One region of the Pseudoxanthomonas sp. UTMC 1351 genome, then DNA from elsewhere that is predicted to be linked to it. Evidence: riboswitches for the same ligand, from Rfam matches in the RefSeq annotation. Region 1 holds a riboswitch; the other holds the start of a gene.
The links. A riboswitch is a leader RNA that binds a small molecule or an ion and turns the genes downstream of it on or off. The one in region 1 is predicted to bind cobalamin.

Region 1 (14,669 bases):
TTGAGCGGTGATCAGGTATTTGCCGCGCAGCTTGGCTTTGCCGTAGAACGCCAGGCGACCGTCGCTGATGATGTCGTCTTGGTAGCGCGGATCGTTCTGGAATGGTTCCGTCGATCCGCTGATCTTGTTTTCCGACACCGTGATATCAGCTATGCCCACGCCGAAGAAGTAGCGGCCGGTGACATCCACACCCAGCGTGTGGTGTTGTCCCTTTGCATCCGGCGCTGGTTTGCCACCGAACTCATCGCTACTTCCACCCAACGCGACATCGAACGTGTGCTGGCCCACCGGCACCAGGTATTCGGCGACGAACTTGCGCTCCAAATCTACCGGGTAGCTGTCGCCGTTGATCAGCAGGTTTTGGCCGGTCGGTAGATTGCGGCCCTGGATGCGCACGCGCGAACCGTAGATCGGGATGTTCTGCTGGCGCAGGCCATTGCTGCCGAACGCGCTTTCGATCAGGCGTTGATCTTGCGCCTGGCCGGTCGTCAACGCCGTGCCTAACGTTTGTTCCGTGCTGTCGCGCAAGCGCTGGCCGCCGCGCTCGGCTTCTTCCGGCGTCACCAGTTGCAGCGTGAGCGGTTGGGTTTCGTCGACGTTGCCGTCCTTGTCGTAGGCACGCAGTACGTACAGCAACTCGTCGCCAGCACGGAACGGATACTTCGCGGTCAGCTTGCCATCCCATTCGCTGCGCGAAACCGCGGCCACGTCCAGCGGCACGGTCGCCACCGGCTCGACCAGGTCGGTATCGGTGGCGCGGTACAGCGTAAGTTCGTAGCGGTCGATGAAGTTGGAATAGTTGCTGCGCACGTAGAACTGCACCGGCTGGGTGATGGCGCTGCCGTTGAACGCGGCGAAGGTAGGCGCCGAAACCGACAGTTCCGGTTCGCCCAGGGCCGGATCTTCAGTCGCCCAGATCACACCGCCGTTGGGCAGTTGCAGGCTGAACTTTCCGGCCACGCGTGCGCGGCCCGCCGGCTCCATGGCCACGGTCACGCGCCGGTCCGGCTGCAGCGTTTGCGAATCGGTCTGCTTCACGCCAGCCGTTGCCGGTTCGCGCTCGCCGCGGGTACGCAGCTTGAACAACAGCTCCTCGCCGGAACGGCATTCGTCGCCGGTGCATTCCGACAGCGCTTTGGCCGTCGGATCGTCGGTTGATGAGACTTGCGGTGCGTTGGCTTGCGCTGCGTTCGTTCCAGCCAGCGATTGCGGCGGCTCATCCTGTGCCACCGACATCGTCGGCAACCCGGCCAGCAGGCCGATCAAGGTGTAGTCGAGTAGTTTCATTTTCAGCGTCATGGCGTGCTCCCTCACTTCCTGTCCACGCCGGCAGGCGCTGCCGGACTCCGGCCGGGGTCAACGCGCACCCGGCTTCGCAATTCCGGACTCAGGTGCGCCGCCAGTGCTTCGTACACCGCTCTTGCGCGGCGCATACCCAATGCCATGTTGTATTCGTCCGATGCGCGCAGGTCGGTATGGCCGACGATCGACACCGTGCCGCCGCCCACTTGCTCCAGATAAGCCGCTACACGTTCGATCAGTGGCGCGAACTCCGGCTTGATGTCGGCGCGGTTGGTGTCGAACAACACTGTGCCCAGCACCGGACCTTGGCCATCCACACCGGTCACGCGTGTGCCTGGATCGTCGGCTGCGGTTCGCACACTGACGCTGACCATCGGTACCAGCGCGGTGGGCAAGCGCTGCATCAGCGCTGTCTTCACCGCGGCGGCACGGTCGAATGCCAGGGCATCGCCATCGCCATCGACGCTGATCACCACTTCGCCACCCTGGTACTCGTCCAGCTTGGCGGCGATACGGTCGATCACCGGCAGGTAGGATTCGCGGACTTCCGCACTGCCAGGCGCGAAGATCACTTCACCCAGCTCCAGTTCCACTAGCTGCGTGCCGCCGGTAATCTCTTCCACCGGCATCTTTGCGCCGAAGTCGAAGCGTACCGGTACACCCGGGGTGATACGGCGGACCAGCGGGTTATCGGTGGTCATTTCTGTGCCGACCGGCAGCGTGGCGGGGTCGACCTTCAAGATGAAGTTGCGCCCGCGCGACTGCCCGCCCGGTATACCGACCAGGTGGTAGCGGCCGAACGGATCGGTTTCGATCAGCAGGCCTTCGACCGAGGCGATACGCACGCCCGGTATGCCGCGTTCGTCGATACCGTCGTTGCCGATCACGTAATCGACCACGTAGCCGCCTTCGCCCTGCGCGACACGGCGTTCCACCGTGGGCGCGGCCGCATTCAATCCCTTGGCTGCTTCACCGTTTCTTTCGACGGTGGTGCGGCCGTCCGCGTCCATGCGAACGGTCACGCCTTGGTCACTGGTCAACACGAAGTCGCCGGTGAAACTCGGTTTGCTCAGGTGCTGGCGGATCACCACCTGGTGCGCCTGTGCGGTATCGGCTTCCGATTGCCGCGCGGCGATATCGCCGACACGGATGCCGTGCAGCAACGGTGCGCTGGCGTCGGGCAACGGTTGCGCGCCCAGGCCGCGATCCATCAGGGTCGAGCCCGGCACATAGGCGTCGGGCGCGAAACCGCCCTGCACGCTCACGCCGGTCAGCGCAGCGCCGTCCTGCCAGCTGTCGCCGTCGCGGTCGTTGAAGACCGTGCCGAAGATCAGGCTGTCGTCGACCAGCGGATCGGAGGCCACTGTCAGTTCCGCGGTGCCGATGTTGGAAATGGGCGTACCGGTGGACGAGAGCGCCTGCGCCTGGTTCACATGCGTGCCGTGACGTACGCCTGCACCGACTCGCATCATGTAGATCAGCGTGGCCGTTTGGCCTGGCTCAATATCCAAGCCGTCGAAGCGGATCGGGCTCTGGCCGCTCACGGTGGCGGCGTTGTCGCCGTCCACCACCGACAAGGAGCCTTCCACGTAGGTGAAGCCCGCCGGCGGGGTGTCCGCCAGCGAGACGTTTCTCGCATCGACAAGGCCGACGTTTTCGACCGTGACCCGGTAGCGCACCAGGTCACCGATGCGCGCTTCGCGTACCGCGGACGTCTTGACCACGCGCAGCGAAGGCAGCGCGACCACTTGGTGTTGCGTCTGGCAGCTGACGCAGCTCACATCGATGGCCCGGCCGTTGTAGGCGCTGACCACCACGTTGCTGACGTTGCCGTTGGCAGTGGCACCGATGGTCGCATCGTAGATGAAGGTGTACGTACCCGGCACGGTGCCGGTCGGCAGGATGCACTCGATCTGCGCCCCGGCCATCGCGCACCCGGCTGGCAATGCACCGATGTTCAGGCCAGCTCCGGGCGTGTCCATCAGGCGCACGGGTTCGGTGGTCGTTCCGTTTTCCACCACCGCCGTCAGCGTGTAGGCGATGGTATCGCCGACATATACCTCGCTGCCGGGCGCCGGCAGCGCGGTCTTGGTCACATCGATTGCCGCACGCAGCGGATGCTCGGTGCTGCAGCCGCCGGTGGCGGTGCACGCCACGCCGCTCACCGTATTGGTGACGGCGCCAGCGGCATCGGCGTCGACGGTCGCGGTGTATTGGACCGTGTAGGTGCCCGCTGGCGTACCGGCGGCCAGCGTGCACGCCACGGGCGATGTGCCGGTGCAGCTGAGAAGGCCGGTATCGCTGATGGTCCCGATGGCGCCGAAGGTCAGGCCGGCGCCCAGCTGGTCGTTGGCCGTCTTGGCCTCACTGGAAGCACCGCCGGTGACCGTGTAGGTCAGCGTATAGGTGATGGTTTCACCTGGGCTTACAGTGGTGCCGCTGACCGGACTGGCGGTCTTTTGCACCGTCACCGTCGACACGCTGTGCGACGTGGTGCAGCTGTCGGCGGCGGCGCAATCGACGCCGCTCACCGTATTGGTGACCGCACCGGTGGCGTCCGCGTTCACTATCGCGGTGTATTCAACCGTATAGGTGCCTGCGGGTGCGCCCTGCGCCAAGGTGCAGACCATCGGTGCGGCGCTGGTGCAGCTTAGCTGGGCTGCGTCGCTAACCGTGGTGACCTCGCCGAACGTCAGGCCTGCGCCCAGTTGATCGGTGGCAGCCTTCGGCTCCGACGCTGCGCCGCCTGTAACGGTGTAGGTCAGCGTGTAGGTGAGGACGTCGCCGGCTTCCACCGAGCTGCCGTTGGCCGGGTTGGCCGACTTGGCCACGGTCACCGACGACAGCGTATGCGTGGTGGTGCAGCCATCGGCAGTGGCGCACGGCACGCCGCTCACTGTGTTGGTGACGGTGCCGGTGGCATCGGCGTCCACGGTGGCTGTGTAGTTCACCGTATAAGTGCCGGCGGGCGTACCTGCTACCAGCGTGCACGCCAGCGGCGAACCGCTTGTGCAACTGAGGCGACCGGCATCGCTGATGTTGGTGATGGCGCCGAAGGTCAGGCCCGTACCCATCAGGTCGTTGGCGGTCTTGGCTTCGGTGGAAGTGCCGCCGTTAACGGTGAAGGTCAACGTATAGGCAAGGGTGTCACCGGCTTCCACCGACGTGCCATTGGCGGGAGCTGCGGTCTTCTGCACGGTTACCGTCGATACGTTGTGCGAGGTGGTGCAGCTGCCGGTCGTCGCGCACGGCACGCCGCTGACCGTGTTGGTCAACGAACCGCTGGCATCCGCATTCACTGTCGCGGTGTATTGCACGGTATAGGTACCGGCCGGTGCGCCCGCTACCAACGTGCATGCCATCGGCGAACTGCCAGCGCAACTCAATTGGGTCGGATCGCTGACAGTGCCGATGGCGCCGAACGTCAGACCGGTGCCGAGCTGGTCCGTGGCGGTCTTGGCTTCCGGCGACGGTCCGCCAGCCACGCGGTAGGTCAGCGTGTAGGTAATGGTGTCGCCCGCTTCCACCGAGGTGCCGCTGGCCGGGCTGGCCGATTTGGCCACCGTCACCGACGACAATGTGTGCGTGGTGGTGCAACCGCCCGCGGTCGCGCACGGCACGCCACTGACCGTGTTGGTCAGCGGGCCGCTGGCATCCGCATTAACTGTCGCGGTGTATTGGACGGTGTAGAGGCCGGCCGGCGAGCCGGCCGCCAACGTGCAAGTCATTGGCGAGCCGCCGGTGCAGGTCAACCGACTGGGATCACTGGAAGCGCCCACGGCGCCGAAGGTCAGGCCCGCGCCCAATTGGTCGTTGGCGATCTTCGCTTCCGGCGACGGACCGCCGACCACGTTGTAGGTCAGCGTATAAGCAATGGTGTCGCCCGCTTCCACCGAGGTGCCGCTGGCCGGGCTGGCCGACTTGGCCACCGTCACCGACGACAGCGTGTGCGTGGTGGCGCAACCGCCTGCGGTCGCGCAGGGCACGCCGCTCACGGTATTGGTGACGGTGCCGGTGGCACCCGCGTCCACGGTGGCCGTGTACTGGACGGTGTAGGTGCCGACCGGCGTACCGGCTGCCAAGGTGCACACCATCGGTGAAGTGCCGGAGCAGCCGAGACGGTTGGAATCGCTGATGCTGCCTACTGCACCGAAGGTCAGGCCGGCGCCCAGCTGGTCATTGGCGACCTTGGCTTCGGTTGAGGCGCCATCGACCACGTTGAAGGTCAACGTGTAGGTAATGGTGTCGCCCGCTTCCACTGATGCGTTGTTGGCAGGACTGGCGGATTTGCCAACCGTCACGGCCGAGATCGGATGGGCAACGGTGCAACCGCCCGCGGTAGCGCAGGTCACACCGGTGACCGTGTTGGTGACCGAGCCGGTCGCGCCTGCGTCCACCGTGGCGGTGTAATCGACCGTGTACGTGCCCACGGGAGCGCCCGCTTCCAGCGTGCACGCCATTGGCGAACTGCCGGTGCAGTCCAACAAGCTGGGATGGCTGATGGTGCCCAATGAGCCGAACGTCAGGCCCGCACCCAACTGGTCGTTGGCCGTCTTGTCCTCTGGCGATTGCGCGTCGAGAACCCTGAAGGTGAGCCTGTAGTTGATGGTGTCGCCGGCTTCCACCGACGTGCCATTGGCCGGAGTGGCGGACTTGGCGACCGTCACGGCCGACAGAATGTGCGTGGTCGCACAGCCGCTTGGGGTGGCGCAGGGCACGCCCGTCACTGTGTTGGCGACGCTGCCGCTGGCATTGGCAGCCACGGTGGCCGTGTACTGCGCGGTATAGGTGCCGATCGGTGTGTTCGCTGCCAGCGTGCACGTCATGGGCGAGGTACTGGTGCAGCTGAGGCGACCGGTATCGCTGATCGAACCGACAGCACCGAAGGTCAGTCCCGTGCCCAGTTGATCCGTGGCGATCTTGGGCTCCGGTGACGGGCCACCGGTCACGTTGTAAGTCAGTGTGTACGTGATGGTGTCGCCCACTTCCACCGATGCGCCGTTGGCCGGGTTGGCCGACTTGGCGACAGTGACCGCGGACAGAGGATGTGTGGTGGTACAGCCGCTCGGCGTTGTGCAGGTCACGCCGCTCACCGTGTTGGAAACGCTGCTGGCGGCGCTGCTATCGACCGTTGCCGTGTACTGGACGGTGTAATTGCCGTCCGGTGCGCCCGCTTCCAGCGTGCAGGCCATTGGCGAACTGCCGGTGCAGCTCAACAGGTTGGGATGGCTGATGGTGCCCAACGCGCCGAAGGTCAAACCGGTGCCCAGTTGGTCGTTGGCGGTCTTGGCTTCCGGCGATGCGCCTCCGGTCACGTTGTAAGTCAGTGTGTACGTGATGGTGTCGCCCACTTCCACCGATGCGCCGTTGGCCGGGTTGGCCGACTTGGCGACACTGACCGCAGACAGAGGATGTGTGGTGGTGCAGCCGCTCGGCGTTGTGCAGGTCACGCCGCTCACCGTGTTGGAAACGCTGCTGGCGGCGCTGCTATCGACCGTTGCCGTGTACTGAACGGTGTAGGTGCCTTCCGGTGCGTCCGCTTCCAGCGTGCACGCCATTGGCGAACTGCCGGTGCAGCTCAACAGGTTGGGATGGCTGATGGTGCCCAACGCGCCGAAGGTCAGGCCGGCGCCGAGTTGGTCGTTCGCCGTCTTCACTTCTTTGGAATTGCCGCCGGCGACGGTGTAAGTCAGCGTATAGGTAATGGTGTCGCCGACCTCCACCGATGCGCCCGTGGCGGGACTCGCCGACTTGGCCACCGTCACCGACGAAATCAGATGGCTGGTGCCGCACGGCGTACCCACCGCGGCGCAGTCGTTCAGTGTATTGCTCACCGAACCGTTCGCACCGGCGGCTACGGTGGCCGTGTACACCACGTTATAGGTGCCTGGCAGCGCTCCGGTGGGCAGAGAACAGGTCAACGCCTGGCCGGCGACGGCGCAGCTGCTACCGAATTCCGGCGCTTGGCTAGTAATGGAACCGAAAGTCAGACCCGATCCCAGCGTGTCTTGCAGCTGCTCCACCTGGGTGGTGGCCGAGCCGGCCACGGTGAGCGCCAGTGTGTAGGTGATGGCGTCGCCGACTTCCACCGATGCGCCGGACGCGGGATTACTGGTCTTCGCGCGCGTAACGACCGCTGGCGCAATGGGGTGCTGGGTATTGCATGGATTGCAGACGGGGTCTGGATCGCCGCCACCGGCAATCACCACTTGGTTACTTACCGTGCCGGTAGCGCCGGCAGCAACGGCAACGGTGTAGCTGACGTCATAGGTGCCTGCTGGCGTGTCGGACGGCAACGCACAGGTCAGCGTTTGTCCCGAGACAGCGCAACTGCCGGCGAACGCCGGGGCTTGCGAAACGATCGTTCCGAATGCCAGGCCTGTGCTTATCGTGTCCGTCAGTTGGAAATCAGCAGTGGTGGAACCATCCGCTACGACCGTGCTTACTGTGTAAGTAATGGTGTCGCCCGGGTTAACCGTAGCGTCGGTAACCGGGTCCGCTACTTTGGATGTGGTGATGGTCGGCAGCGGCGTGACTGTGACGACCGCATTGTCGGTGCGTTCGCAGTTCGGGTTGGTGGCCGCATCGGTACATGGCACGCCCGATGGATTGGCGATGCGGGCCACGTTGTCGACCGAGGTCTGCGCGAAAGCCGCGGGCGCCCAGAGCAGCCACAGCGTCAAACACAATAGAAAGCCAGGTAGATTGGCGAGTATGTTTCGGGAATTCACGCAGCTGAACGTCGCGCGTGAATTCGACGTGCTACTCGTGTTGATTGCCTGCTTCATTCAGCTGCCCATCCTGGCTTTTTGACTTTGTTGAACACGCAGAGCCCCGCCGCGAGTCATCGCGCTTCAACTTTGAGACGGCGGTAGGATTCTTGAAATCCGAGAGGGCAAGCACACGGCTTTCCCCTTGTGCTTACATCTCTTTCACCACAAGCTAACAACCAGTAGTTGGGATTACACGCTCAGAAAATCTCGGAAGACTCTCATTCATGTATTCGCGTTTACTCGGAAGAGAAACGAGAGGCGGGCGATTCGACACGTGCGTACGTATCGATCCACAGGGGAAAGTGTTTTGAGAAGGGTCAAATTGCAGGACACGTGCGGCAGCGGAACGCACGGCCTCATCAGAGGTCATGTGCGCGACAAAGGCGATGGCGCAGCCCCGCGGTTCGGCCAGGCGCGGCGAACGCAACGGGAAGACAACGCAACGGTTCACCAGCAGAGCATCCTGGTGGTCGAAGACCACGAAGAGATGCGGGACCAGATCCTGATTCCTGGGTTGCGCGATTGCGGCTTCAGGAACGTGGTGGGCGTGGGAAGCGCCAAGGAGACGTATCGCGCTGTCCTTACCCAGCGCTTTTCACTGTTCCTGGTGGACATCGGCTTGCCCGACGAAAGCGGCTTCACGCTGAGCCGGAATCTGCGCGAAGCGACCGATGCGGGCATCGTGGTGCTGACTGGCGGCGGGCACACCAAGGCGCAGTACGTTCAAGGACTGGACGACGGTGCGGATGCTTATTTGCTCAAGCCGGTCGACATGGAACTGCTGGCGGCCACGCTTCGCAGTGTGCTGCGAAGGCAGATGGCTTCCCATGCGCCGCAGGCCGCGGTCGAGTCCGCACGGGCATGGCGCCTGGATCCGGAAGGCTGGGCATTGATATCGCCCGGCGGCGCGCGGATCCACATCACCGGCAACGAACGCATCCTGATCGAGCCGCTTATTGCCCGCCCGGGTAACGTTATATCCAGGGAAGAGCTCATCGCCCGCTTCACCCACAACATCTACGACTTCGATCCGCACCGGTTGGAAGTGATTGTCCACCGCCTGCGTCAGAAGGCCAGCAAGTTATCGGGGGAGGATTTCCCCCTGCGCGCGGTGCGTGGCACGGGGTATGTGCTGACTTCGGGTTAGTTTTCGCGGTGGGTGCGACGTTTTGACCGGTTGATCGTGATCCATCCGCCTCATACCTGTAGGAGCGGCGTCCCGTCGCGAGCTTTTCCGTCAGATCGCGACAAAAGCGAAGAGCTCGCGCCGAGACGGCGCTCCTACAGGATCAAGGGAAAGGGCATTTGCCTTTGTAGGAGCGGCGTCCCGCCGCGAGCTCTTCCCGTCAGATCGCGATAAGAACGAAGAGCGATCGAAGCCCGCCGTTCGCCATCCGGACGCGCTGCGGCGCGTTCTTGATCGTGTTCACTGCGCGACTATCAGGGCGCGAAGCGGCGTCCCGCCGCGAGCCCTTTGGCTTCTTATTTCGGGTTATGACACGCGTCGTCTAGGCGGCAACTCACCCGTGAAACCACCACAGCCAACAACACATAGGTTCCACACTACATTTGGTGTTGACTGATAGGTGACACCCCACTATGTTGTGCCCGTCGGTTCCAGCGGCCACACCGCTGGATGAAAAGGGAAGCCGGTACGGCTCTGAAAGAGCCAATTCCGGCACTGCCCCGCAGCGGTATGTGGAAACGAACTCGCCATTGGCACTGAGGCACGGACCTTGGGAAGCGGCGGGCTAGGAGGAAAGCAGAGGCTTTCCGCGTCCACGAGTCCGAAGACCTGCCGACAGCCGCGCGAAGCACACCGCGCGGTGCCGGCCGCGGAATCTCCGGGGGGAGATGGCTGGTGAAGCAGGCCAGCTGCGGAATCTCCGCTGTCGCTGACCTTGCGACGCCGCTTTCCCATCCTGCTGATCCACCGGCCCTGCGCTGCCTGCGAGGGACGGGCCGCTGCGTGCATCGCATGGAGGAAAACCCGTGAATCAGACCCTGTCCCAGACCGATGCGGCCACCGTGGCGGTCGCCGCTGGCGAACACCCGTCCGCCAATAATGACGCCGTCAACAGTACATTCCTGCTGACGCCGCCGCCCACCGCTACCGCGATGAGCGTGACCAAGCGCAACGGCAGCCGCGAACCGGTGGACTTGAACAAGATCGTCCGCGCGGTGCAGCGCAACTGCGAAGGGCTGCACGCCATCGACCCGATGCGCGTCGCCACGCGCACCATTTCCGGTCTGTACGACGGCGCCAGCACGCGCGAACTGGACGAGTTGTCCATCCGTACCGCCGCGCTGCTGACCGCCGAGGAACCCGAATACAGCCGCCTGGCCGCGCGCCTGCTGGCGGGCTACATCACCAAGGAAGTGACGGGACAGGAAATCCATGCGTTCTCGCAGTCGATCACGCGCGGCCATGAGGTCGGACTGATCAACGAGCGCCTGCTCGGATTCGTGCAGACCAATGCACGCAAGCTCAACGATGCGCTGGACGCATCGCTAGATCTGCAGTTCGATTACTTCGGGCTGCGTACGCTGTACGACCGCTACCTGTTGCGCCACCCGCACACACGCAAGGTCATCGAGACGCCGCAGCAGTTCTTCCTGCGCATCGCCTGCGCCTTGAGCGAAGACGTACCCGAGGCTCTGGCGTTGTATCGGCGCATGGGCAACCTGGACTACTTGCCCAGTTCGCCGACGCTATTCAACTCCGGCACCACGCACGAGCAACTGTCGAGTTGCTTCCTGCTGGATTCGCCGCAGGACTCGCTGGAATCCATCTATCAGAAGTACGGCGACATCGCGCAGCTGTCGAAGTTCAGCGGCGGCATCGGCGTCAGCTATACGCGGGTGCGTTCGCGCGGCTCGCTGATCAAATCCACTAACGGCCATTCCAACGGCATCGTGCCGTGGCTGAAGACGCTGGATTCCTCGGTGGCGGCGGTGAACCAGGGCGGCAAGCGCAAGGGTGCGGCCTGCGTGTACCTGGAACCCTGGCACGCCGATGTCGAAGAGTTCCTGGAGCTGCGTGAGAACACCGGCGACGAAGCGCGCCGCACTCACAACCTCAATCTGGCCAATTGGGTGCCGGACCTGTTCATGAAACGAGTGGAAGCCGACGCCGACTGGTCGCTGTTCGATCCGCGCGTGGTGCCGGAGTTCACCGATCTGTATGGCGACGCATTCGAGCGCGCCTACGAACAAGCCGAAGCCCAGGGCAAGGCGGTCAAGTCGATCAAGGCGCGCGAGCTCTACGGCCGGATGATGCGCACGCTGGCGCAAACCGGCAACGGCTGGATGACGTTCAAGGACAAGTGCAACCGCGCCAGCAACCAGACGCTGCGCGCCGGCAACGTGATCCATCTGTCCAACCTGTGCACCGAAATCCTGGAAGTGACCTCGGCCGAAGAGACGGCGGTCTGCAATCTGGGTTCCATCAATCTTGGCCGGCATTTCGACAGCGATGCGGACAGTGGCCGTGGCTATTTCGATTTCGACAAGCTGGCCGAAACCGTTCGCTTGGCGGTTCGCCAGTTGGATCGCGTGATCGATCTGAATTTCTACCCCATCGAATCCGCGCGCCGCGGCAATCTGCGCTGGCGCCCGGTCGGTTTGGGCGTGATGGGATTGCAGGATGTGTTCTTCAAGCTGCGGCTGTCTTTCGACAGCGATGAAGCGCGCGCGTTGTCGGCGAAGATCGCCGAGACCATTTACTTGCATGCACTGGAAACCTCGGTGGAGCTGGCGCAGGAACGCGGCAAGCACCCGTCCTTCGGCGATACGCGTGCGGTCGATGGCGAACTGCAGTTCGATGCCTGGGGCGTGAAGCCGGAAAACCAGGAGCGCTGGGACGCGTTGCGTGAGCGGATCAAACAACATGGCCTGCGCAATTCCTTGCTGATCGCCATTGCGCCGACCGCCACCATCGCGTCGATCGCGGGCTGCTACGAATGCGTGGAGCCGCAGGTCAGCAACCTGTTCAAGCGCGAAACCCTGTCCGGCGATTTCCTGCAGATCAACCGCTACCTGGTGGAAGAACTGAAGAAGCTGGGCCAGTGGACACCGGAAGTCCGCGATGCCATCAAACAGGCCGAAGGTTCCATTCAAGGCATCGCGCAGATCCCGGAAGCGTTGCGCCATATCTATCGGACCACCTGGGAAGTCCCCATGCGCTCGCTGATCGACATGGCCGCCGACCGCGGCGCCTTTATCGATCAGTCGGCATCACTGAATCTTTTCATGGAAAGCCCGAACATCGGCGCGATGTCGTCCATGTACATGTACGCGTGGAAGAAAGGCATCAAGACCACGTACTACCTGCGCTCGCGTCCGGCCACCAAGATCGCCAAGACCACGGTGGGCCAAGCCTCGGCGGTAGCGCCGCCGCCGGAATACACCCCGTCGGAAGCCATCGCCTGTTCGCTGGAGAATCCGGAAGCGTGCGAGGCCTGCCAATGAGTTGAATGTCTCGGAGGTTGTGATGAAGCGGTACCGTCACGAGGGAGACGACACCGGCGTGGAGGCTTATCGGACCACGCCGACATCCATATTCGTGAAGTTCCGCGACTCAGATCGAGTTTACGAGTACAGCAACGCGAGTGCCGGCACCGCCAACGTGGCCAAGATGAAACGCTTGGCGGCCGCGGGGAAAGGCTTGAGTACGTTCATTACCCGTCATGTTCGTGATCGTTACGTGCGTTGACTGGCGCACGCTAGTTGGAAAAGAACAGAACCATCGGAGACGCAGGGACGCGTCAGACCAAACGGCATAAGCCCCTCTCCCTCCGGGAGAGGGGTTGGGGTGAGGGTACGGCGGAGTGACGATCGTTCACCGCCATTGCCCTCGCCACACCCTCATCCGCCCCTGCGGGGCACCCCGTATCGAGTACGGGGCAGGCTCTTCTCCCTGAAGGAGAAGGAAACAACGAGAACCTTGCATCCATGTCCACCCAACCCCGCCAACTGCTCCTCGACCCCGGTTTCGAACTGACGCTGCGCCCCATGCGCTACCCGCAGTTCTACGAGATGTACCGCAATGCCATCCGCAACACCTGGACCGTGGAGGAAGTGGACTTCGCGCTGGACACCAACGATCTGAAGCACAAGTTCGGTCCCGCCGAACGGCATCTGATCGAACGGTTGATCGCGTTCTTTGCCACCGGTGATTCCATCGTTTCCAACAATCTGGTGCTCAACCTGTACCAGCACATCAATGCCCCCGAGGCGCGCATGTACCTGTCGCGGCAGTTGTACGAGGAAGCACTGCATGTGCAGTTCTACCTGACCTTGCTGGACACTTATCTGCCAGACCCCAACGAGCGCGCCAAGGCATTCGCAGCGGTGGAAAACATTCCGTCGATCCAGCGCAAGGCGGCTTTCTGTTTCAAGTGGATCGACTCGCTGCAGGGTTTGCACCGCGTCGAAACCCGCGAGCAGCGCCGGCAGTTCCTGCTCAACATGGTCTGCTTCGCCGGCTGCATCGAAGGTTTGTTCTTCTTCGGCGCCTTCGCCTACGTGTACTACCTGCGCTCGCGTGGCCTGCTACATGGTTTGGCGAGCGGCACCAACTGGGTGTTCCGCGACGAAAGCTGCCACATGGCGTTCGCCTTCGAGGTCATCCGCACCGCGCGCGAGGAAGAGCCCGATCTGGTGGACGACGAGTTCAAGGCGCAGGTGGTGCAGATGCTGACCGAAGCGGTGGAATGCGAAACCGCCTTCGCCGAAGACACACTGTCGGGCGGCGTCGCCGGCCTGTCGTTGAAGGACATGCGCCAGTACCTGGAGTACTGCGCCGACCAGCGCCTGGCGCAGCTGGGCTTCGCCAAGCATTTCGGCGCGACCAATCCATTCCCTTTCATGGACCTGCAGGACGTGCAGGAGCTGACCAACTTCTTCGAACGCCGCGTGTCCGCGTACCAGGTGGGCGTGGAAGGCGAGGTCGGCTTCGATCACGCGTTTTGAGTGTATGGCTGTATGTTCTTTTGTCCTATCGCCTCCGGCTGACTAGAGGCATGTCCTTGTGGGAGCGACGTAAGTCGCGACGGAAGCATCCGGATGCTTCCGTCGCGACTTACGTCGCTCCCACAGAAAGGTTGGCTTGCCTAGGCGGCCCGCATTGCCTTGGCCGCCGATACCATCGCCACCAGCGCGGCTTCGGTTTCCGGCCAGCCGCGGGTTTTCAGGCCGCAATCGGGGTTCACCCATATCTGCTCCGGCGCCAGCACTTCGCGGGCCTTCTGCAGCAGCGCGCGCATTTCGCCGTCATCGGGAATCCTGGGCGAATGGATGTCGTAGACGCCGGGACCGATCTGGTTCGGGTAACGGAATTTCACGAACGCCTCCAGCAACTCCATGCGCGAGCGCGAGGTCTCGATGGAGATGACGTCGGCGTCCATCGCGGCCACGGCTTCGATGATGTCGTTGAATTCCGAATAGCACATATGCGTGTGGATCTGGGTTCCGTCGGCCACGCCCGACGCGGTGATGCGGAAGCATTCCACCGCCCACGCCAGATAGGCGGACCAATCTCCGCGCCGCAGCGGCAGGCCCTCACGCAGTGCCGGTTCATCGATCTGGATGACG
Region 2 (14,669 bases), on a different contig from region 1:
CGGAGACTTTTTCCGGCGAACTCAACTGCACCCAATACTGGATCCAGACGCAGGGGGCATTGACGCCGGTGGAATCGCCGTTGCTGTCTCCCCAGCAGTCCATGCTGCCGCTACGGCCCATCTCGAGATCCCGCGAGGTGGTGAAAGGCAGGAACACGTTTTCCAGTTCACCATAGCGATCGCTGTTCATGTCGTAGAAGCGCGGGGTCGGGCGCCACTCGTCTTCGATGATGCCCACGATAGTGAAATCGGCCTTATCCAACCGCACCGCTTTGCCGACGTTGTTGCCGCCACCGAACAGTTTTTCGTTGAGCGAATTTGAGATCACCGCCACCCGCGCGCGCGCATCGTCCTCCTTCGCTGTCCAGCCGGTGCCGTACAGGAACGGAACCTCGAACATCGGGAAGAAGTCGGCGGAGGTGTAGCGCGAATCAGAGAAGAATGGCGCCAGGCCCTGGCGGTTCGGCGTGATCGATAGCCCGCCGCCCGTCATCATTGCCTGGCGCTCGCCGCGCTTCTCGCGCAGCAGGGTTTCCGCATCGAGGCGAGTTACCTGCTGGGCAGGCTCCTCGCCGGCGACATAACCCTGCATGACTTCCGGATCGAGTTGCGGATAGAACAACGTATGGCTCTTGCCGGGCAGGGGGTCGCCGGACAGCACGTAGAACACGGTCAACGTGGTCATGCAGGCGCCGATACCCAGTGCGATGGCCAGCACCATCAATGCGGTCAGCGCCTTGTTACGTTTGAAGCTGCGCAGGGCGAGATTGAAGTAATAACCGAACATGGCGGTTTCTCAGATAGAAGTGGAGGCCGACAGGCTGGATTCGGCCGAATGCGCCGCGCGGATCAAGGCAGGTTCCACCGACAGGTCGGTGGCCATGCCGTCGACGATGTGCACATTGCGTTGCGCGCGCGCGGCCAATTCCGGGTCGTGGGTGACCATGATGATCGTGGTGCCCTGCCGGTTGATTTCTTCCAGCAGTTCCAGCACGCCGCGTGCCATCTGCGAGTCCAGGTTGCCGGTAGGTTCGTCGGCCAGGAGCAATTTCGGGCTGCCGGCCAAAGCGCGTGCGATGGCGGTGCGTTGCTGCTGTCCGCCAGAGAGTTCAGACGGGAAGTGCTTCATGCGTGAGCCCAGGCCCACGCGTCCCAACGCATCCTCGATACGCTGCTTGCGTTCGCTCGCCGGCATACCGCGATAGCGCAGCGGCACGTCGACGTTATCGAACAGATTCAGGTCTGGAATCAGATTGAAGCCTTGGAAAATGAAACCGATCTTCTGATTGCGCATGCGTGAACGCGCGTCGTCATTCAAACCGCTCACGTCCTGGCCGTCCAGCAGGAACTGGCCGCTGGTGAAGGTTTCCAACAAGCCGGCGATATTGAGGAAGGTGGTCTTGCCGGAACCTGACGGACCGGTGACGGCAACGAACTCGCCGTCGCGGACGTGCAGCTCCAGCGAACGCAGCGCGTGCGTTTCCACTTGTTCGGTACGGTAGATCTTGGACACCTGGCGCATTTCAAGCATGGCGGATTCCTTTTTTGTGTGCGTGGCGGTATAGCGAATGAAATTGACGAATGGATCAGTTGACGGATACGCGCGCGGCATCGCCAAACTGGTCGCTGCCGGAAACCACAATCTTGTCGCCGGCTTGCAGACCGCCCAGGATTTCGACGGCGTTGAGGCTGCTGACGCCCAGCTGCACCGGCCGGCGCACGGCGGAGCTGCCCTCCATGACATAGGCGTAGCGACCATTGCCTTGATCGACGAATGGACCGCGTTCGACCAGCAACACGTTGCGGCGCGTATCCATCAGGATGCGCGCGCTCAGGCGCTGGTTCTGGCGCAGGCCGGGCGGCTGCTTGTCGCTAAAGCGCAGGCGCGCGTTGACTTCGCCGTTGACCACTTCCGGCGAGACGGCGGAGACTTCACCTGGATAAGGTTCGCCGCTGCCGCTGGTGAGCTTGGCCGGCATGCCGATGGCCAGATCGCGAGCGAAGCTCTCCGGCACCTTGATCTCCACTTCGAACGCCGACAGATCGACCACGCTCAGTACCGGCGCATTGATCGCTACGTTGGAGCGCTGCACAGCCTGCACCTGCCCGACCTGGCCGTCGAAGGGCGCGCGTAGCGTCAGCGCGTCGACCTGTCGCTGCACTTCCATCACTACGGCGCGTTGGCGGTCGGCCAGCAGTCGCTTGTTGCGGGTGTCCAGGCCGGCGCCTTCGCTTTGCAGTCCGAAATCCTTGCTGGCATGGGCCAAGCCGATCTCGGCCTTGCGCAATTCATCCTGCGCTTTCATCACTTCGATCTTAGGTACGGCGCCCCCGTCGAATCCCTGCTGGTAACGCTGCAGGTCGCGCTGCGCGGCCTGCCGATCGATCTCGGCCTGGTCCAGCAGCTTGCGAGCATTGGCGCGAGCCAAGGTGGCATCCAGGGTGGCGCGGCTGGCTTCGGCTTCCAGGCTGGCCAGCGTGGCCTGTTCCTGCGCCAGCTTGCTGCGCAGCTCGGGGCTGTCTATTTCGGCCAGTGGCTGGCCTTGCTTCACCACGTCGCCGGCCACGACCTTCAAGGTGACCACGCCGCCAGCGATGGCATAGAGCGTGGGGCTGTTGGAGGCGATCACCCGGCCATCGCCGGCGATGTCGCGGACCAGGTCGCCGCGCTTCACTTCGGCAATGCGGACCCGGCTGGCATCGAACGAACTGGAGCCGGACAGCCATCCGCGCGCTGCGAAGACGATGCAGATCAGCAGCACCAGACCGCCGCCGGCAGGCAGGACCCAGCGGCGCCACGGCGCGCTGCTTTGCGAGTGGCTGAGAGGGCGGTCTTGAGCGGAAGTGTCCCGAATCATCGATGGCATGCGTTATGTAAGGTGTCCCGCTCTTGTAAGCAGGATGCATGCCATATGTAAGGCATTGATTTAAAGGGGATTGTCTTGCTCCGTATTGGTGTCCGCGTGTCCGCGGACACTTGCCGGACACGCGTCGATGACGCCGGACAAGTAGAATTTCGGTCTATTCAACACAGGATGGTAGTGGCCTATGTGCGGCATTGTCGGCGCGATTGCGGATCGCGATGTGGTCCCGGTACTGATCGAAGGACTGAAGCGGCTGGAATACCGCGGCTACGACTCGGCCGGCATCGCCGTGGTGGAGGCTCATGACGTACGCCGCGTGCGCCGCACCGGCCGCGTGTCGGAGATGGAAAATGCCGCGGCCGCCGAAGGCTTCAACGCCCAGCTGGGCATCGGCCACACCCGCTGGGCGACGCACGGCGGAGTGACGGAAGCCAATGCGCATCCGCACATCAGTTACGGCGTGGCGCTGGTGCACAACGGCATCATCGAAAACCACGAAGAACAGCGCGAGCGCCTGCGCCAGCTGGGCTACGAGTTCGAATCGCAGACCGATACCGAAGTCATCGCGCACCTGATCCACCACTACCTGAAGCAAGGCGACGATCTGTTGGGCGCCCTGCAACGCACGGTCAAGGAACTGACCGGCGCCTATGCGCTGGCGGTGGTGAGCCGCAAGGAACCCGAGCGCATGGTCTGCGCGCGCATGGGTTGCCCGCTGCTGATCGGTGTGGGCGAAGGCGAAAACTTCATTGCTTCGGACGTATCGGCCATCCTCCAGGCGACCCGCCAGGTGATCTTCCTGGAAGAAGGCGATACCGCCGAAGTGACGCGCGATGCCGTGCGCGTGTTCGATGGCAACAACCAACCGATCGAGCGCGAAATCCATGTCTCCGACGTGTCGCTGGCCTCGCTGGAGCTGGGCCCGTACCGCCATTTCATGCAGAAGGAAATCCACGAGCAGCCGCGCGCCATTGCCGACACCATCGAGGCAGTGATCGAGGAAGGCTTCTCGCCCCGGTTGTTCGGCGCCAATGCCGAAGCGGTGCTGAAGGACGTGGAAGGCGTGCAGATTCTGGCGTGCGGCACCAGCTACTACGCCGGCCTGACCGCTCGCTACTGGATAGAAGCCATCGCGGGCCTGCCGTGCAGCGTGGAGATCGCCAGCGAATACCGTTATCGCGCCGCCTACGCCAATCCCAAGCATCTGGTGGTCACCATCTCCCAGTCCGGCGAAACGCTGGACACGATGGAAGCGCTGAAATACGCCAAATCGCTGGGCCACAGGCACACGATGTCGATCTGCAACGTGCCGGAGAGCGCCATCCCGCGCGCCAGCGACCTGGTCTGCTACACCCGTGCCGGTGCGGAAATCGGTGTCGCGTCGACCAAGGCGTTCACCACGCAGCTGGCGGCGCTGTTCCAGCTGACGGTGGTACTCGGCAAGTTGCATGGCCGGGTAACGCCGGAACAGGAAGCCGACTATCTGGAGCAGCTGCGTTTCCTTCCCGGCAGCGTGCAGCACGCGTTGAACCTGGAGCCGCAGATCGCCGTGTGGGCGGAGCGCTTCGCACCCAAGTCCGATGCATTGTTCCTAGGCCGCGGCCTGCACTATCCCATCGCCCTGGAAGGCGCGTTGAAGCTGAAGGAAATCTCATACATCCACGCCGAGGCCTATCCCGCCGGCGAGCTCAAGCACGGCCCGCTGGCGTTGGTGGACGCCAACATGCCGGTGGTCGTCATCGCGCCCAATGACAAGCTATTGGAGAAGGTCAAATCCAACATGCAGGAAGTGCGCGCGCGCGGTGGCGAGCTGTTTGTGTTTGCCGACCAAGACAGCAACTTCACTGAATCCGAAGGCGTCCACGTCATCCGCACGCCCCGCCATACCGGCGTGCTGAGCCCGGTGGTGCACACCATTCCCGTGCAGCTGCTGGCCTATCACACCGCCCTGGCGCGCGGTACCGACGTGGACAAGCCACGCAATCTGGCCAAGTCGGTGACGGTGGAATAGCCAAGAATCGCGGTTGACCCACGCAGAGCCGAGCTTGCTCGGCTGCCTTTCCCGACGCCAGGTGATTCATGGTTTGTGCGAAGAGCAGCGGAGCAAGCTCCGCTCTACGAGGAACGAATAGGCGTGGGTGACTTACGTAGAGCCAAGCTTGCTCGGCTGCTTTTCCTGACGCCAGGTGGTTCATGGTTCGTGCGGAGAGCAGCGGAGTCCCCCAAGGGGATGTAACAAGCTCCGCTCTACGAGGAACGAATAGGCGTGGGTGACTTACGTAGAGCCGAGCTTGCTCGGCTGCTCTTTCCGACGTCACGGTGGTTCATGGCTCGGCCGCCTTCATGGGCGGATATCATCGACGCAGCGGCGTGGCAGATCTGGCGTTGTCAGCGACGCTGGAATGAAAGCCGTCGCCATGCTGTAACAATCGGCGTGGAGAATACGCTTCGCAACGCGGCACCTCTCTCCTCCCGCGTTGCACTCAAAGCCCGGCTTCTGTCGGGCTTTGCGCTTTTTACGCTGGCGCGGTGTTGCCAATGCGCGCTATATCTTCGCCATGAGGACCGGATCATGCAGCGGGTCTTGTTTGCCATTGTCGTCGCCGCGGCCGGGTGGATCACCGTGACGGCTTCCCCCGCCATTGCCGCGGAGCGCCCGATCGCAGAACGGGTGGTGGTTATCGGCCACCGCGGGGCCAGCGCGCTGCGTCCGGAGCACACGCTAGTAGCGTATCGGCAGGCGATCGAAGACGGCGCGGATGTGGTCGAGCCGGACCTGGTGTCCACGCGCGACGGCGTGCTGGTGGCGCGTCATGAAAACGAGATCAGCGGCACCACCGACGTGGCGGGGCGGCCCGAGTTCGCCGATCGAAAGCGCATGCGCGTTATCGATGGCCAAGAAGTCGAAGGTTGGTTCGTCGAGGATTTCACGCTGGCCGAGTTGAAGACCCTGCGTGCCCGCGAGCGCCTGCCGCAGCTGCGCAGCACTGACCACGACGGCCAGTATGAAATACCCACGCTGGAAGAAATCATCGCCCTGGTGGCCGCTGAATCTGCCGCACGTGATCGGGTCATCGGCTTGATTCCGGAGATCAAGCACCCGTCTTATTTCCAGAGCATCGGTCTGGCGATGGAAGACAAACTGTTGGCGACGCTGGCGGCGCACGCGTACACGCGCACGGCGCCGGTGACCATTCAATCCTTCGAGATCGCCAATCTGCGCGAGCTGCGCGGGAAGCTGGGGGATTCGCCGGGCAATATTCGCTTGCTGCAATTGCTGGGCGACCCCGAAGAACGGCCAGGCGATGTACTGGCTGCTGGCGGCGAACTTCGCTACGCCGAGATGATGACGCCGGCCGGACTACGAACCATCGCGAAGTACGCCGACGCCATCGGGCCGTATTCGCGCAGCGTCATCGCCGTCGACAAGCGGGGCCAGCTGGGCGAACCGACCTCGCTCGTACGCGACGCGCATGCGGCAGGGTTGCAGGTGCAGCCGTATACCTTCCGGCCGGAGAATCAATTCCTGCCACGCGCGCTTTGGCTGGGCGAAGATCCACGGACCCGCAACGAAGCCGGCTCCATCGCCGAAATCCGCGCGTATCTGAAGACCGGCATCGATGGTTTCTTTACCGATGATCCGGCGGTGGGGCGCAAAGCCGTGGATCGGTAGAAATCCGTACGGGCGATGGGATTTTTTGCCGTATCCAGCGCCGAATCATCGTCATACCCCTGTAGGAGCGGCGTCCCGCCGCGAGCTTTTCCCGTTAGATTGCGACACAAGCGAAGAGCTCGCGCCGAGACGGCGCTCCTACAGGAGATGAGATGTCGTAGGAGCGGCGTCCCGCCGCGAACTCTTCCCGTCAGATCGCGATAGAAGCGAAGAGCGATTGAAGCCCTCCGTTCGCCATCTGGACGCGCTGCGGCGCGTTCTTGGCCGCGCGCGCTGAATGGCTATCGGGGCGCGGAGCGGCGTCCCGCCGCGAGCTCTTCCTGTCAGATTGCGATAGAAGCGAAGAGCGATTGAAGTCCTCCGTTCGCCATCTGGACGCGCTGCGGCGCGCTCTTGATCGCGCGCGCTGAATGGCTATCGGGGCGCGGAGCGGCGTCCCGCCGCGAGCTCTTCCTGTCAGATTGCGATAGAAGCGAAGAGCGATTGAAGCCCTCCGTTCGCCATCTGGACGCGCTGCGGCGCGTTCTTGGTCGCGCGCGCTGAATGGCTATCGGGGCGCGGAGCGGCGTCCCGCCGCGAGCTCTTCCTGTCAGATGCGATAGAAGCGAAGAGCTCGCGCCGAGACGGCGCTCCTACATGGTTCTATGGTTGAACCTAGAAGCCTTGATAGCACCCACTGCGACGCTCCGGCGGCACAATGGGCGCATGCGCAAGATCATCCACATCGACATGGACGCGTTCTACGCCTCGGTGGAGCAGCGCGACGATCCGTCGTTGCGCGGCAAGCCGGTGGTGGTGGCGTGGCGCGGGAGTCGTTCGGTGGTGTGCGCGGCCTCATATGAGGCGCGGAAGTTCGGCGTCCGTTCGGCCATGCCGGCCGTACGCGCTGAGCGGCTGTGTCCGCAGGCGGTGTTCGTGCCGCCGGATTTCAGCCGCTACAAGGCCGTGTCGCGGCATGTGCGGGAAATCTTTCTGCGCCATACCGACTTGGTGGAACCGCTGTCGCTGGACGAAGCGTACCTGGACGTCACCGAGCCAAAGTCCGAGCTACCCACCGCGACCGCCATCGCCGAAACCATCCGCACGCAAATCCGCGAAGAGACCTCGCTCACCGCATCGGCCGGCGTAGCACCCAACAAGTTCCTGGCCAAGATCGCCTCCGATTGGCGCAAGCCGGATGGTTTGTTCGTGGTCCGCCCGCATCAGGTGGAAGGCTTCCTCACCCCGTTGCCGGTCGGCTGCATTCCTGGCGTAGGCAAGGTGATGCTGGGCAAGCTGCAGGCGCTCGGCATCCAGACCGTTGGCGACCTGCGCGCGTTGCCGCGAGAGGAACTGGAGCAACGGTTCGGCAGTTTCGGCGGCAGCCTGTTCCGGCGCGCACGCGGTATCGATGAGCGGCCCGTGGAACCTAATCAACCGGTGCAGTCGATTTCCTCCGAAGACACGTTCGCACGCGACCTGCCGATCGGCGAGTTGGATGAGGCGATTCGACAACTGGCGGGAAAAACCTGGGAAGCCACGCGCAAGACCGAACGCGTAGGCCATACCGTGGTGCTTAAGTTGAAGACCGCGCATTTCCGCCTTCTCACCCGTAGCTTCACGCCTGACGTTCCACCCGCCTCGGTTGAGGAGTTCACTGCCATTGCGTTGTCGTTGCGTGACCGGGTGGATCTAGCGCCGGACACGCTTTATCGCTTGGTAGGTGTGGGACTGTCGGGATTCCGCGAGCGCGAAGAAGTGGTGGAGCAGGGCTCGTTGTTCGATGTGTTGTAGAGCGGACTAATTCCTTGTGGAAGTGGTGGTGGCATGCCACCACCGGTGGGTCGCGACGTTGATGTTTCCGGTCGCGACTCACGTCGCTCCCACAAGATCGTCCGCCCTTGTGTGGTTCGTCGCTTTTGTAGGAGCGGCGTCCCGCCGCGAGCTCTTCTCATCAGATCGCGATCAAAGCGAAGAGCTCGCGCCGAGACGGCGCTCCTACAGAGTTATCTACCGTCAAAAACCGCCGTCAATCCTGCGCCTGATACCTCAGGCTCAACCCATACTCGCGGCCGCGCTGGTAGTACCAGGCGACGGTTTCGTATTCGCGGTCGAACACATTGTTGGCGCGCGCCTGCAACGTCCACTCATCGTTGATCGCGTACTCCACCCGCAAGTCGAGCGTGCCGTAGCCCGCCAGGCGCATCTGGTTGGCGGCATCGTCGTAGCGGTGGCTGGCGCCGGCGAAGGTGGTGCCGATGCGGAAATCACCGAAGCGGCGATCAATATCGATGCGCCCGCTGTTGCGCGCGCGGCGAGCCAGCAGGTTGTCGTAGTTGAGGTTATCCGTGCCGGTGGGCGTGGTGCGCGTACGGTTGCGTGGATCCACGTGGCTCAGCTGGGCGGAGATTTCGAAGCCGGCGATCTGCGTATCGAAGGTGAATTCGGCACCGCGGATGCGTGCCTTGTCGATGTTGTTCGGCAGGAAGATGCTGGAGTCGTAGGACACCAGATCGTCCACGCGGTTCTCGAACACGTTGAACGTCCAGTTCCAGCTATCCGCGTACTGCGCGACGCCTACGTTCAAGCTCTTGGACGATTCCGGCTTCAGGTCAGGATTGCCGAAGAACGGGTAGTACAGATCATTGATCGTCGGCGCCTTGAAGCCGGTCCCGTAGCTGGCGGTCAACTTCAGGCCCTTGCCCAGCGACAAGCCATAACCCAGGCTGCCGGTGGCATGATCGCCAAACTGTTCGTTGTCGTCCTGGCGCAGGCTGGCCTGTAGTTGGTGCTTGCCAAATGTGCCCTGATACTCGACGAAGCCGGCCTTGTTGTCGCGGCTGGTGCCCGTGAATTCGGTGTCGCTCTTCACCACGTCGTCCTGCCAGTCCAGCCCGGCAGTCAGCAATTGCCCTTCCGCCAGACCGAAGTCGGCCTGCAACGACGCCATGTCGCGGCGTGTTTGGAAGACGCCCATGAACAGTTCGTCCAGATAGTCGTCCGAGTGATCCTTGTTGCGGCCCACCGACAGCACCACGTTCAACTTGTCCGAAGGCGCGTAGCGCAACTTGCCGCCGATCACTTGCTGCAGGGTTTCCGAACGATTGACGAAGCTGCCGTCGTACTCGTTCTCGCCGTCAGCGTTGAGGAAGCTGCCTTCCAAGGTCCATGCCTCATCGAAGCGCACGCCGCCGCGGACGTTCAACGAAACGTTGCGGTAACCATCGCGGTCGGGTTCGTCAGTGAAGCAGCCCTTGAAGAGCGTTCCGGAACCGCGGCAGGCGTTGATGCCGTCGGTCTTCTGATAAGCCGCATTGGCGCCCAACCAGGCGCGTTCGCCGCCATAGCTGAAACCGCCGCTGGCTTCGCGCAGGTTGTTGCTGCCGCCGCCAACGCGGAAGCTGCGCGACAAGCCCTTGCCGCCACGACGGGTGAAGATCTGGATCACACCGCCGATGGCTTCCGATCCATACAAGCTCGAGCGCGGGCCGCGCACGATTTCCACGCGTTCGATCTGGTCGATCGGCAGGTCCTGCAACGCGGGCAGGCCGGCGGTGGCGGAGCCCACACGGACGCCGTCGATCAGCACCAGCACATGGTCGGATTCGGTACCGCGCAGATTGAGCGTGGTGATCTTGCCCAGACCGCCCTGATTGGAGAAGCCGATACCGGCGCGGCCGCGCAGCAGTTCCGACAGCGATCGTGCCTGGCTGCGCTCGATCTCGGCACGGCCGATCACCTGGGCCGGCACCAGACTGTCTTTCACCGAGACTTCGGTGCGCGTGCCGGTGACGATCACTTCGTCCAGGTCGGTAGTGCTGTCGCCGCTTTGCGCAGCCGCAACAGCGGGAAGGCCCAGCGCGACGGCCAGAGAAAGGGTACGGAAAGCCGGAAACCGGAACGGCATGAATCAACTCCATCGCGCACAAGCGCATAGCGGAACGTGGAGTTGCAGCACAAAGGGAAACGAAGCGAACGGCGCGCACGCGGCGCACGGCACGCCGCGACGCCCTCCGCATCGCAACCAGTGAGCTCCAAGGCCGGTCTCCGGGCTCGCGAATGAGCGCTGACGCGCTCGACCTTGGCGCCTTCCCGTGCGTCGCACAGTGGCGGTTGCCTTGGTACGGTTCGCTTACCGTTGCGGGGGCAGCGCCGGAATTGCCTTTGTTGATTTGGAACGAATTCGGCTTGAAATTGCCGAATCGGTTTTTCCCCCCACCCTTGCCCTCCCCCGCTGCGCAAGGGAGGGAAAATGGAGGGCACTCTTGCGAGTGCCGCATCTATAAGGCTTCACCGGCTTCCCGTTTCAACCCGATGGCGAGATCCGCCAGCAGGTCACCTTGAAGCGCCGCGATTATAGGCGCAGACGCGCCCATGCGGGAAACAACCTGCCCGGCTCAGCGTGCTTGGCTCTACAAAGGCGCGGATGAACTCCTCCCACAGGATGGTCATGCCGACACTGCCGCTATGACAGGCTGACAGCCAACGTAATATCTTGGCTCAGTCGTCGCTGTCGCTACCGCCGCTGGGAGAATCGAACATGTCGAAGGACGGCGCGGCGCCTTCGTCATCATGAGAGCCCTGCGTCGTGGTCACCGGCGCGGCAGCGGGCCGTCCACGGGGGGGCGGCAGCAGCGCAGCGGCTGCGTCGTAGGCCACCAGCAACTCGCTGCGGCGGTTTTCCGGCAACTGCTGCCAATGGCAATCCAACAGCGCGCCTTCCAGCGCGTACAGCAGATTGAGGCTGGGGCGAAAGCCGGCGCGCTTGACGCGCATGAAGGCTTCCACCGATCCCACTGCGGCCAAATCTTCGCCGGTTCGCAGGCCCACCTGTCGCAGCCACGCGGCGGATTTAGGACCGATATTGCGCAGCTTGACGGTCATGTCAGCGATTCCAGAAATGCCTGGGCGATAGCTTCCAGGCCCCGCTGGTCGTCTTCGTCGAAGCGCCCAACGCGCGGACTGTCCAGATCGAACACGCCGATCAGGCGATCGTCCTTCACCAGCGGCACCACCAGTTCCGAACGCGACGCCGCATCGCAGGCAATGTGGCCGGGAAAGGCATCGACGTCTTCCACACGTTGGGTCTGGCGGGCACGCGCGGCGGCACCGCAGACGCCCTTGTCCAAGGCAATGCGCACGCAGGCCGGCAATCCCTGGAAGGGACCGACCACCAGCTCGTTGCCGTCGTAGAAGTAGAACCCCACCCAGTTCAGATCCGGCAGCGAGTGATACGCCAGCGCCGACAGATTGGCGGCGTTGGCGATGCGGTCGGTTTCACCGGCCACCAGCGCGCGCGCCTGGGCTAGCAGCTGCGCGTACTGTTCCGGCTTGCTGCCGGTCAAAGTCTGGTTGGCGAATGACATTGCTTGATTTTAGCCCTTTATGGATGGCCCGGCGGTGCGCGGTCTTATCATGACCAGATGCATAGGAAGAACAACGCAGTAATGGTGGGAATACGGACGCAAGCAGCCCTGGACGCACGGTTTTGCCCGCAGCAAGGTGAAAAGTGAATAGCGTCTTCGTCACCGGCACCGACACCGGTGCGGGCAAAACCATGGCGAGCACTGCTTTGCTGCACGCCATGCGTGCCCAAGGGCTACGCGCCGTAGGCATGAAGCCCGTCGCCAGCGGTTGCGATGCGACCACGGACGGTTGGCGCAACGAAGATGCCTTGGCCTTGCAGTCCGCCAGCGATCCCATACCGGCGTACGGCGACCTGAACCCTTACGCCTTACCGCAACCGCTGGCACCGGAGATCGCCGCGCGCGAAGCGGGTGTGGAGATCGCGCTGGAGCCGATCATCGCCGCCTTCGAACGGCTGCGTGCGCGGGCCGACGTGATCGTTGTGGAAGGCGTCGGCGGCTGGGCGGCACCGCTGACCGCGACGCTGGACCAAAGGCATTTGGTTGAGGCACTGGGGTTGCCGGTGGTGTTGGTGGTCGGCATGCGCCTGGGCTGCCTCAACCACGCGCGGCTCACCGCGCGCGCGGTGCAGGCGGATGGCGCAAAGCTGGTGGGTTGGATCGCGAACGAGATAGACCCGCAAATGGAGCGCCGCGACGAAAACTTCGCCTTGTTGAAAGCGCGAATGCCGGTGCCGTGCTGGGGTCGTCTTCCGTACGCGCGCGCGGCGGATTCACGCGTGCTGGCGCAGTACCTGGCACCGGTTATGTAGCGTGCGCTGTGCGCATGGTATGGATGCTGGGAGGAGTGCTTCCCTTCTCCCTCTGGGATAAAGGCATGCGGCTTACGACCCATAGGGTCGTGCATGCCTGAATGCCCTGCGTGCTACGCAGGGCCGGGGCGCGAAGCGAGGTGGCGCGCAGCGACGGATGAGGGAATGAGGTATCCGTTTGTAGCGAACGCCACTAGCGAGTCACTGCCATTCCCTCATCCGCCCTCCGGGCACCTTCTCCCAGTGGGAGAAGGGAAAGTCGCTGCAACACCCACGAATCTTTTTTCACCCAATAAAAAACCCGGCAGCGTGGGGGCTGCCGGGTCGGCCGCACGGAGGGAGGGGAGCCGTGCGTTAAACAGGTTTGCTGAAGCTGGGTATTGCGATTTGGCAGGGGAAAAGCTCGCGGCGGGACGCCGCTCCTACCTTCGGGACGCCGCCGGGGCGGCGCTCCTGCTTACTTGGCCTTGGCGGTCTTGGTCGCCTTGGCCACGGAAGCCTGGACGCTGTCGGTCACAGTCTCGATCTGCGACTTGGCCAGCTGACCCAGCGCTTCGCCGGTCTTCAGGCTTACGCCAAACACTTCCTGGCCGGCAGCGACGAGGCGCTCGGTGTTGTCCTTGGCGACCTGCAGGCCCTTCGGCCACAGGGTCTTGTAGGCTTCCAGGTCGTGGGTTTCGGCCAATTCGCTGAAGTAAGCGGTGGTGGCGTCGATGTTCTTTTCGAAGGTCTTCAGCTGCACGCCGAAGATCGCTTCAGCGTTCTCAAGCGCCAGTCGGTTGGCGCGCGCAGCGGCAGCGGCGAACTGATGGGTGAAGGTGCTGAAAGTGTCGTTGAATTGGGCAGACATGGCGTACTCCAGAGGATTTGCCGTTATGTTGCGTCGCAGCATATACAGACATTTGTTGCAATGCAACAACAGGCGTACGGTCTTCCGACGAACGGTAGGTTCCTATTCAGAATCAAGCGCTTGCAACGGCCAACGCCCTTGTAGGAGCGCCGTCTCGGCGCGAGCTTTTGCTTCTATCGCGATCTGCCCGAAGAACTCGCGGCGGGACGCCGCTACTACGAAGGTAAGGAAGGTGAGGGAGGCATGGGCGAGCGTCGGATTTTGTAGGAGCGCCGTCTCGGCGCGAGCTTTTGCTTCTACCGCGATCTGGCAGGAAAAAGCTCGCGGCGGGACGCCGCTCCTACAAAAGCGATCGACCCACAAGAAGTGCCATCAACCGCGGTAACGACTACCCGCAGTGCAAGTCTCATGCACCACCACTTCGCTCAGTAGCGGGAGTTGCGGCTTCAATTGTTCCCAGATCCACACCGCGATGCGCTCGCTGGTGGGATTCTCCAGGCCCTCGATGTCATTGAGGTAATGATGATCCAGCCGCTCGTAGATCGGCTTGAAGATCGCCTTGATGTCGGCGAAATCCATTACCCAGCCGGTATGCGGATCCAGGTCGCCGGAAACGTGCAGTTCGATACGGAACGAATGCCCATGCAGGCGCGCGCATTTGTGCCCGGCCGGGACGTTCGGCAGGCGGTGCGCGGCTTCGATGGTGAAGACCTTGAAGATATCCATGGTGCGTATTGTAGGTGGCGTATGGCGAAACGGCCGTCGCCCCGCGTATGTGCGTGACGACGACCGCATGATTCAAACCCTTCGCTCATCCCTCCCCGCGAACGGAAAGGGGCGGCAAGGCGACGCTACTTAGGCGCGGGGACCCTGGCGAAAACCGCCCGGCTTGCGGGCGCCGTCGCGCGCGCCGCTGCTGTGCTTCTTCGGACCGGCGTGCGCGTGACGCGGCGCTTCGGAGTGCGGACGGCGGGCATGCTTGCGCGGTGCCTGGTTGCCGGCCGGACGCTCGCCGGCGGGGTTGTTGTTGCCCCAGCGGATCGGCGTTTGCGGTTCGAAACCGGGCACGTCGCGGATTTCCACGTCGCGCTTCAGCATGCGGGTGATCGCCCGCAGCAGCTTGGC

Region 2: another riboswitch for cobalamin. It lies ahead of btuB (TonB-dependent vitamin B12 receptor); the one in region 1 lies ahead of AB6O04_RS06575 (ribonucleoside-diphosphate reductase subunit alpha).

Annotation. Positions count from the first base shown of each region.
Region 1 is NZ_JAVGJT010000008.1:136,767-151,435, reverse strand. It holds gene AB6O04_RS06590 (hypothetical protein) at 1-1,299, opposite strand, end outside; gene AB6O04_RS06585 (isopeptide-forming domain-containing fimbrial protein) at 1,311-8,033, opposite strand; gene AB6O04_RS06580 (response regulator transcription factor) at 8,446-9,222, shown strand; cobalamin riboswitch at 9,671-9,893, shown strand; gene AB6O04_RS06575 (ribonucleoside-diphosphate reductase subunit alpha) at 10,194-12,545, shown strand; gene AB6O04_RS06570 (hypothetical protein) at 12,568-12,789, shown strand; gene AB6O04_RS06565 (ribonucleotide-diphosphate reductase subunit beta) at 13,029-14,048, shown strand; gene metE (5-methyltetrahydropteroyltriglutamate--homocysteine S-methyltransferase) at 14,189-14,669, opposite strand, start outside.
Region 2 is NZ_JAVGJT010000014.1:118,396-133,064, forward strand. It holds gene AB6O04_RS11635 (ABC transporter permease) at 1-787, opposite strand, end outside; gene AB6O04_RS11640 (ABC transporter ATP-binding protein) at 797-1,531, opposite strand; gene AB6O04_RS11645 (efflux RND transporter periplasmic adaptor subunit) at 1,587-2,858, opposite strand; gene glmS (glutamine--fructose-6-phosphate transaminase (isomerizing)) at 3,049-4,875, shown strand; gene AB6O04_RS11655 (glycerophosphodiester phosphodiesterase) at 5,437-6,537, shown strand; gene dinB (DNA polymerase IV) at 7,243-8,310, shown strand; gene btuB (TonB-dependent vitamin B12 receptor) at 8,546-10,423, opposite strand; cobalamin riboswitch at 10,537-10,874, opposite strand; gene AB6O04_RS11670 (TfoX/Sxy family protein) at 11,017-11,400, opposite strand; gene AB6O04_RS11675 (GAF domain-containing protein) at 11,397-11,882, opposite strand; gene bioD (dethiobiotin synthase) at 12,026-12,694, shown strand; gene AB6O04_RS11685 (phasin family protein) at 13,152-13,544, opposite strand; gene queD (6-carboxytetrahydropterin synthase QueD) at 13,917-14,270, opposite strand; partial or broken gene AB6O04_RS11695 (DEAD/DEAH box helicase) at 14,466-14,669, opposite strand, start outside.